DNA from 2 places in the uncultured Stenotrophomonas sp. genome. Region 2 is predicted to be linked to the other one. Evidence: riboswitches for the same ligand, from Rfam matches in the RefSeq annotation. Region 2 holds a riboswitch; the other holds the start of a gene.
The links. Region 2 has a riboswitch for glycine ahead of gcvP (aminomethyl-transferring glycine dehydrogenase). Riboswitches for the same ligand answer to the same signal wherever they lie in the genome.
Positions count from the first base shown of each region.

Region 1: it holds a riboswitch for glycine, as region 2 does, so the genes downstream of both, RWO33_RS14765 (trimeric intracellular cation channel family protein) here and gcvP (aminomethyl-transferring glycine dehydrogenase) in region 2, are expected to answer to the same signal.

Region 1 covers NZ_CAUQPH010000096.1:8,101-12,503, forward strand. The annotation lists gene RWO33_RS14750 (3-deoxy-7-phosphoheptulonate synthase) at 1-271, shown strand, start outside; gene RWO33_RS14755 (DUF1778 domain-containing protein) at 451-720, shown strand; gene RWO33_RS14760 (GNAT family N-acetyltransferase) at 725-1,210, shown strand; gene RWO33_RS14765 (trimeric intracellular cation channel family protein) at 1,226-1,843, opposite strand; glycine riboswitch at 1,933-2,023, opposite strand; glycine riboswitch at 2,044-2,126, opposite strand; gene RWO33_RS14770 (GIY-YIG nuclease family protein) at 2,171-2,437, shown strand; gene RWO33_RS14775 (hypothetical protein) at 2,434-2,751, shown strand; gene RWO33_RS14780 (NAD(P)/FAD-dependent oxidoreductase) at 2,724-4,034, opposite strand; gene RWO33_RS14785 (glutathione S-transferase) at 4,184-4,403, shown strand, end outside.
Region 2 covers NZ_CAUQPH010000031.1:10-4,412, forward strand. The annotation lists gene RWO33_RS08135 (hypothetical protein) at 149-535, opposite strand; gene RWO33_RS08140 (multidrug effflux MFS transporter) at 585-1,808, opposite strand; gene RWO33_RS08145 (hypothetical protein) at 1,820-1,966, opposite strand; glycine riboswitch at 2,103-2,204, shown strand; gene gcvP (aminomethyl-transferring glycine dehydrogenase) at 2,289-4,403, shown strand, end outside.

The sequences.
Region 1 (4,403 bases), on a different contig from region 2:
CGCCAACAGCAGCAAGAACCCCGAAAACCAGCCCCTGGTGATCGCCGACATCAACGCGCAGCTGGTGGCGGGTGAAGAGCGGATCGTGGGGGTGATGGTGGAAAGCCACCTCGTTGCCGGCCGCCAGGACCTGGTGGAAGGCCAGCCGCTGGTCTACGGGCAGAGCATCACCGATGGCTGCATCGGCTGGGACAGTTCGCTCGCCGTGCTCGAGTCGCTGGCCGAGGCGGTGCGTGCGCGGCGCGCGCGTCGTGTGGCGGAACCAGCCTGAGGCGCGGGGCCGGCCGCACGCCGGCCCAGCGACAGGCACTGTCTAAGGTATTCTCGAACTTATTCAAAGAAATCAATTGGATACCTTGACTGTCGCGCGCCAGACTTCACTCCTTCCTTGAATCCGGCCGGATTGTATGTACAATGTATGCACAAGCCACTACTGTGCGAGTGCTTCCCATGGGAACCGCCAGCAAAGTCATCAATTTCAGAGCGCCGGCCGACAAGCAGGCCCTGATCGATCGCGCCGTGGAGATCAGCGGGGTCAACCGCACTGAATTCATCCTCGATGCGGCATGCGACAAGGCCCGCGAAGTGCTGGCGGACCAGACCCGGTTCGCGCTGGACGCAGAGCAGTTGCAGCGCTTCAACGCGCTGCTGGATTCACCGCTGGAAGAAAACGCAGCGCTGCGCCGCCTGTTGAGCACGCCCGCACCCTGGGAGCGGTAAGTCCTTGCGTCTTTCCGCGCCCGTTCCCCTGCACGCCGGTCTGTCGGTCGATGACTTCCGCTGCAGCGCGCCGGCCCTGGAAAAATGGTTGCGTGAGCGCGCGCATGCCAACCAGGCATCCGGCGCATCACGATGCTTCGTCGCCTGCGACGAGCACCATCGCGTGATCGGCTACTACGCGCTGTCAGCCGGTTCGATGTCGCATGACGCGGCCCCCGGCCGACTTCGCCGCAACATGCCCGATCCCATCCCGGTCATCGTCCTGGGGCGTCTGGCGGTGCATGCGGACTGGACGGCACAAGGCATCGGCGAGGGATTGCTGAAGGACGCGGTGCTGCGCGCCTTGCAGGCGTGCGACCAGGTCGGGGCGCGTGCATTGCTGTGCCACGCCATCGACGCATCGGCGAGGACGTTCTACCTGAAACATGGGTTCGTCGTTTCGCCTGCCCATCCCATGACGGTGATGCTGCCCCTGTCGATGGGCAGTTGAGCCTGCGGCGGTGCCTCAATGCACCTCGTCGCGATACACGAACTTCGGCATCTCCCACTTGAAGTGGATCGCCAGCAGACGGAACGCGAAGCCACCACCGAGACACCACAGCGTGGCCGCGTTGAGCGACATGCCCAGTTCGAGCAGGCCCAGCCACGCCGCGCCGGTGAGGAGGGTGATCACCGCATAGAGTTCCTTCTGGAAGATCAGCGGCACTTCGTTGCACAGCACGTCACGCAGGACGCCGCCGAACGCACCGGTGAGCATGCCGGCGATCAGCACGATCGGCACCGAATGCCCACCGTCGCGCGCTACCGCACAGCCGATCAGGGTGAAGCAGATCAGGCCCAGGCCATCGAGCACCAGGAAGGTACGGCGGAAATGGTGCATCCAACGCGCCACCCACGTAGCGATCAGCGCCGCGCAGATGGTGAAGCCCAGGTACTCGGGGTGCTTCACCCAGCCCAGCGGGTAGTGGCCCAGCACGATGTCGCGCAGCGAGCCGCCGCCCAGCGCGGTCACGCAGGCGATGATGACCACGCCGAACAGGTCCATGCGCCGCCGCCCGGCGGACAGGGCGCCGGTCATGGCTTCGGCGGAAATGGCGATCAGGTAGATGATGGACAGCAGCATGCGGCAGCTCCGGGTGGGGCAGGCTGGGACGGAAACGCGCACGCACCGCGGCAGCGCCGCAGCACTGTCGTGGGGTGGGAATCCGTTGCCGCTCCCGCTGTCCTTTTGCCTGAGAGTTCGGTGGCCAGGCCACGTGCCCCTTCGGCGGGTCATTGAAGACCTCTCTCCAGATCGGCGTGTTGGATGCATGGTTGGTGGGCTATCGGACCACCGGCCTGAGCGATTATGGGAGCCTGCGCCTTCGGCGGGCGCCAGCGCGGCGCCTCTCTCCTGCATCCGGGGCCGATTCTAGCAGCCGCCAGCACCGACCCGGTGGATAATGCCGGTATGCCCGCTGAACCCACCCCCTGGTTTGTATACCTGCTCGAATGCCGCAACGGCAGCTATTACGCCGGCATAAGCAATGACGTGGAGGCCCGTTTCCAGGCCCATCTGTGCGGCAAGGGCGCGCGCTACACCCGCGCCAACCCGCCGGTGAAACTGTTGGCCATGCGCGCTTATCCCGACCGCTCGGCAGCCTCCAGGGCCGAATGCGAGCTCAAACGCCAGCCGCGCGCACGCAAGCTGGCCTGGCTGCAGCAACCCCTCCCATGACCGACATCGACCGGGCCAAGGCGCGCGCAATGATCGGCAAGACGGTCCTCGCCGGCATCACTTACCTCGACGTCGACGGAAACGCACTGGAACATCGCCAGATGGCGGGCGACGTACTACGCATCAATGCCGAGGAAGGCGTGGTACTGGCCAGCGCTGTCGACGGCGAGGAACTCTTCCTGCCACCGACACTGGACCACTACGCTGCGGCGGCACCGGGCGACTACACCTTGCGCTCGATCGCGCTGACCATCAGCGACCCGGATTTCCTGTGCACGTGGGACGTTCACCTCGCTCCCGGCAACGATCCCTGATCGGACGGCTTCGGCCGCCGGTCCTCCCGGTCGTCGCCAAAGATGATCCGCGCGCTGCGCTGGTAGCTCCAGTACGCCACCGCCCAGTTGAGCAGCACCACGATGCGGTTGCGGAAGCCGATCAGGAAGAACACGTGCGCGGCCAGCCAGAACCACCAGGCCAGCACGCCCGACAACTGCAGGCGCCCCAAATGCACGATGGCAGCCATGCGCCCGATCGTGGCCAGGTTGCCGAAGTCCTGGTACCTGAAAGGTCCGGGCGCGGGCTTGCCGTCCAGGCGCGCGCGGATGATCGTGGCCACGTGTTTGCCCATCTGCTTGGCGGCCGGGGCCACGCCCGGGACCGGCTTGACGTCGGCCTGGCTGATCGCGGCAAGATCGCCCGCAACGAAGATCTCGGGATGGTCGGCCAGCGTGAGGTCCGACTGCACCGGCACACGTCCAGCGCGGTCCAGCGGTACCTCCAGGGTGCGCGCCAGCGGCGATGCCGCCACGCCCGCTGCCCACACCACGGTGCGTGCCGGAACGAACTGCTCTCCCAGCTGGAAACCCTCGCTGTCGATGTCGCTCACCGCCGTGCCGGTCAGCACCTCGACACCCAGCTTCTCCAACTGTCGCCGCGCCTTCAACGACAGCACTTCGGGGAAGCTGGACAACACCCGCGGACCTGCCTCCACCAGCCGCACCTTGGCGCTGGCCGGATCGATGTGCCGGAACTCGTTGCGCAGTGTGTGCCGCGCGATCTCGGCCAGCGTCCCGGCCAGTTCCACGCCGGTGGGGCCGCCACCGACCACCGCGAAGCTGAGCCAGGCCGCCTTGCGCGCCGGATCCGGTTCGGCCTCGGCGCGCTCGAACGCCAGCAGCAGCTTGCGGCGCAGTGCGATGGCGTCATCGAGGGTCTTCAGGCCGGGCGCGTCGGCGGCCCATTCGTCGTGCCCGAAATAGGCATGGGTGGCGCCGGTGCACAGCATCAGCATGTCGTAGCCGAGCTGGCTGCCGTCGGCCAGGGTGATCTGGCGACGTGCCTTGTCGATGGACATCACCTCGCCCAACCGCACTTCGACGTTGCGCTGGTCGCCAAGGATGTGGCGCAGCGGTGCGGCGATATCGGGTGCGGACAGGCCGGCGGTGGCCACCTGGTACAGCAGCGGCTGGAACAGATGGTGGTTGCGACGGTCCACCAGGGTGATGCGCAGGCGCGCGCCGGCGAGCGCGCGGGTGGCCCAGAGGCCGGCGAAACCACCACCGATGACGACCAGGTGGGGCAGGGGATCGCGGGTCATGCACGGACTCCTTGGCAAGCGACGACGGGCATCGTCGCACGTACCGCAGCATGCGCACGTGTACGCCGGCGGCGGGGTTCAGCAGCGGTCTCACCTGCCGTGCCGATCGGCGTATCGTAGCGGCGCACTTCAATGATCAGGAAACCAACATGCTGAAGATCTGGGGCCGGCAAAATTCCAGCAACGTGCGCAAGGTGTTGTGGTGCGCCGAGGAAATCGGCCTGGCGTACGCGTCCATCGAGGTCGGCGGGCCGTTCGGTGGTACGCAGTCGGCCGAATACGTGGCGATGAATCCCAACGGCCTGGTGCCGGTGATCGAAGACCAGGGCCTGCCGCTGTGGGAGTCCAACACCATCGTGCGTTACCTCT
Region 2 (4,403 bases):
GGAGGCGAAGTAAAGGAGGAGGTGTCGGCCTCCGGCCGACGCCGGGGGACATTCGCCGGAAAGGGTATGGGGGCCCGGCACTCGATTCACCGGCAGCCGCTTTTGCTGGGAGCGCGCGCAGTATGGCGCAGCCACGCAGGGCGTTGCTCTACGCCTTGGGTTTGAGGGAAGCCGCGAGATCTGTCTTGAACTGCTCGAAATCCTTGCCCTCGGCCTTGGCTTCGGCGTGGGCGGCGTCTTTCAACGCGTCCGAATACACCAGCCGCACCGGCGTGCCCTGGCGCTCGTGCAGTTCAGCAGCCTGCATGATCAGCGCCAGCACGCGGGCGGCGCTGGGGGTCTGCCCGGCAATGCGGCCGTCCATGCCCAGCACCCATTCGCCGTCACGACGGACCACGCCGGCCAGCAGCGTACGCTGCTGGTCGCGGAGCTCGGCATGCGGCTCGACCGGCGAGGCGTGGGCCTTTTCGCGGTTCGCCTCTTCGATTTCGCGGCGCCGGCGCAGGTCACGGCGCAGTTTGGAGGTGGTCGACATCAGGGGGACTTCCGGACTGCATCAAGGGTGACAGGATACCGCACGGGGCTCAGGCCCCGCCCGCCGCCGCATCGCGCCTGCGCTCGCAGCGGCGCTCCCAGAACCAGAACGCCGCGCCGACCGCGAAGAACCCGGCATAGCCCAGCGCCAGGTGCAACGGCGTGCTGCTGAGCAGCGGCGAGACCGCGCCCGCCACGACGGTGTTGATCATCAGCTGGATGAACATCTGCATCGACGAGGCCAGGCCGCGCTGGTGCGGGTACATGTCCAGCACCGCCAGCGCCAGGATCGGGAAGATCAGCGACATGCCCACGCCGCCGAGGAAGATCGGCAGCACCGCCCACGGCAACGCGATCTGCGCCACCCCCAGCACATAGGCCAGGTTGACCAGCGCCGACACCGCGCACAGGCTGAAGCCGATCGCCACCTGCCGCTGCGCCGTGATCCGCCCGGCCATCCGCCCGGACAGGAACGAGCCCATCGTCATGCCGCCGATGGTGGGAATGAACAGCCAGGCAAAGCCGCCCTCGCCCAGCTTCAGGTGCTGCATCACGAACACCGGGGCCGAGGCGATGTACAGGAAGATGCCGGAGAAATTGAAGGCGCCGGCCGCGGCCAGGCGCAGCAGGCGTGGGTTGCTGCCCATCTGCAGGTAGCTGCGCAGCAGCGCGCCTGCCGACAGCGGCGTGCGCGCTTCCACCGGATGGGTTTCGGGCAGCCACTTGCCGGTAGCCACCAGCAGCACCAGCGCGAACAGCACCAGGAACCAGAAGATCAACGGCCAGTCGCCGCCACCGAGCAGGATCCAGCCACCGATGATCGGCGCGATCGCCGGGGCGATGCCGAAGATCATCGACACCTGGCTCATCAGGCGCTGCGCGTCGGCGCCGTGGTACAGATCACGGATCACCGCACGGCCGACGATCACCCCCACGCCGGCGGTCACGCCCTGCAGCGCGCGGAACACCAGCAGCGTGGTCAGGTCGCGCGACAGGGCGCAGCCGATCGACGCGGCGATGAACAGCACCAGCCCGCCCAGGATCACCCGGCGGCGTCCGAACGCATCCGACAGCGGGCCGTGCGCCAGGCTCATCAGGCCGTAGAACAGCAGGTACACACTGACCGTCTGCTGCACGGCGACCTGGTCGACCTGCATGCGCTCGCCCAACAGCAGGAAGGCCGGGAAGATGGTGTCGATCGAGAACGGGCCGAACATGGCCAGGCCGGCAAGCAGCAGGGCCAGGCGGCGGTTCGAAGGGGCAGCGGGTGTCATCGGAAGTTCCGTCAGCGACCGTGCTTGAACGCACGGAAGGCGCCGGCCCGGACCGGGTGGCGCCTGATGAATACGAGGATCCGCTCATCATAGGCGGTTGTACCCGCCAGTTCCATGCCGAAACCGACATCCGGGTACGGAACGGTGAGCGCGTTCATCTCCCGGAAGGCCGCTGCGGGCCGGGGCGCTGGGATATAATTGGCGGGCTACATGGTGGGAGAAGTGGAGCTTGGTTTCCAGGCATCCGCTGCCGAAGGCGCAACGCCCGTAATCGCTCAGGCCCGATACCACCCGCACCAAAACTCTGGAGAGACCGGCCGGTGCCGGCGCCGAAGGGGCACGAAGCACGCAGCCGCGCGCTTCCAAACTCTCAGGCAAAAGGACAGAGGGGCACCCAGGAAGACCGCAGGGTCCGGTGGATCGTTGTCGCCCACGACACGCCCCGTCCGCGCTTCCGAACGTGCGTGCCCACTCTTTTGGATGCCAGCCATGTCCCAGAACACCCCTTCCCTGCGCGAGCTTGAACACAGCCACGCGTTCGTCGAACGCCACATCGGCCCCAACGACGCCGAAATCGCGCAGATGCTCGAGGTGGTCGGCCACGCCTCGCTGGACGCGTTGACCGACGCCATCGTGCCGGCCTCGATCAAGTCGCCGGCGCCGTTGGCGCTGCCCGTGTCGATGACCGAGGTGGACGCGCTGGCGAAGATCCGCGCCATTGCCGACAAGAACCAGGTGTTCCGCACCTTCATCGGCCAGGGCTACTACGGCACGCTGACCCCGAACGTGATCCTGCGCAACGTGCTGGAAAACCCGGCCTGGTACACCGCCTACACCCCGTACCAGGCGGAAATCTCGCAGGGCCGCATGGAAGCGCTGATCAACTTCCAGACCCTGTGCGCCGACCTCACCGGCATGGAGATCGCCAACGCCTCGCTGCTGGACGAAGCCACCGCGGCGGCTGAAGCGATGACCCTGGCCAAGCGTTCCGCCAAGTCGAAGTCGGACACCTTCTTCGTGCACGACGCCGTGCACCCGCAGACGCTGGAACTGCTGCGCACCCGCGCCGAGCCGATGGGCATCGTGCTGCGCGTGGGCACGCCCGCCGAAGCGCTGGAAGCGGACAGCTACGGCGTGCTGCTGCAGTACCCGGACACCTTCGGCCATATCGGCGACTACCAGGCGCTGGCCGATGCCGTGCACGCCCGCGGCGGCCTGGTGGCCGTGGCCACCGACCTGCTGGCCCTGACCCTGATCGCCGCGCCGGGCGAATGGGGCGCCGACATCGTGGTCGGCAACTCGCAGCGCTTCGGCGTGCCGTTCGGCTTCGGCGGCCCGCACGCCGCGTTCATGGCCTGCCGCGATGCCTACAAGCGCTCGATGCCCGGCCGCCTGATCGGTGTGTCGGTCGACGCCCAGGGCAATGCCGCCTACCGCCTGACCCTGCAGACCCGCGAGCAGCACATCCGCCGCGAGAAGGCGACGTCCAACATCTGCACCGCACAGGTGCTGCTGGCGGTGATGGCCTCGATGTATGCCGTGTACCACGGCCCGGAAGGCCTGACCCGCATCGCCCGCCGCACCCACCGCCTGGCCGCGATCCTGGCTGCTGCCCTGCGCGGCGCCGGCGTCAATGTCGGCGAGCACTTCTTCGACACCCTGCACGTCAAGGCGATCGACGCCAACGCGATCCACGCCAAGGCCGCCGCCGCGCGCATCAACCTGCGTGCGATCGACAGCGAAGCGGTCGGCATCAGCCTGGACGAAACCACCACACGCGCCGACATCGTCGCGCTGGGCCAGCTGTTCGGCGTGAGCGTCGACGTGGACGCGCTGGACGCGGCCACCGCCGATGCGCTGCCGCCCGCCCAGGTGCGCACCAGCGCCTTCCTGACCCACCCGGTGTTCAACACCCACCACAGCGAACACGAACTGCTGCGCTACCTGCGTTCGCTGGCGGACAAGGACCTGGCCATGGATCGCACCATGATCCCGCTGGGCAGCTGCACCATGAAGCTCAACGCCACCGCCGAGATGATCCCGGTGACCTGGCCGGAGTTCGCCAACATCCATCCGCTGGCCCCGGCCGACCAGGCTACCGGCTACAAGGAACTGATCGACGGGCTGGAAGCGATGCTGGTGGAATGCACCGGCTACGATGCGGTGAGCCTGCAGCCGAACTCCGGCGCGCAGGGCGAATACGCCGGCCTGCTGGCGATCCGTGCCTACCACCGCTCGCGCGGCGAAGGCCACCGCGACGTCTGCCTGATCCCGGATTCGGCGCATGGCACCAACCCGGCGTCGGCGCAGATGTGCGGCATGAAGGTGGTGGTGACCAAGACCGACGCCAACGGCAATGTCGACGTCGAAGACATCCGCGTCAACGCCGAGAAGTACGGCGACCGCCTGGCCGCGCTGATGATCACCTACCCCTCCACGCACGGCGTGTTCGAGGAAGAAGTGGTCGAGATCTGCGAGATCATCCACAAGCACGGCGGCCAGGTGTACACCGACGGCGCCAACATGAACGCCCTGGTCGGCGTGGCCAAGCCCGGCAAGTGGGGCTCGGACGTGTCGCACCTGAACCTGCACAAG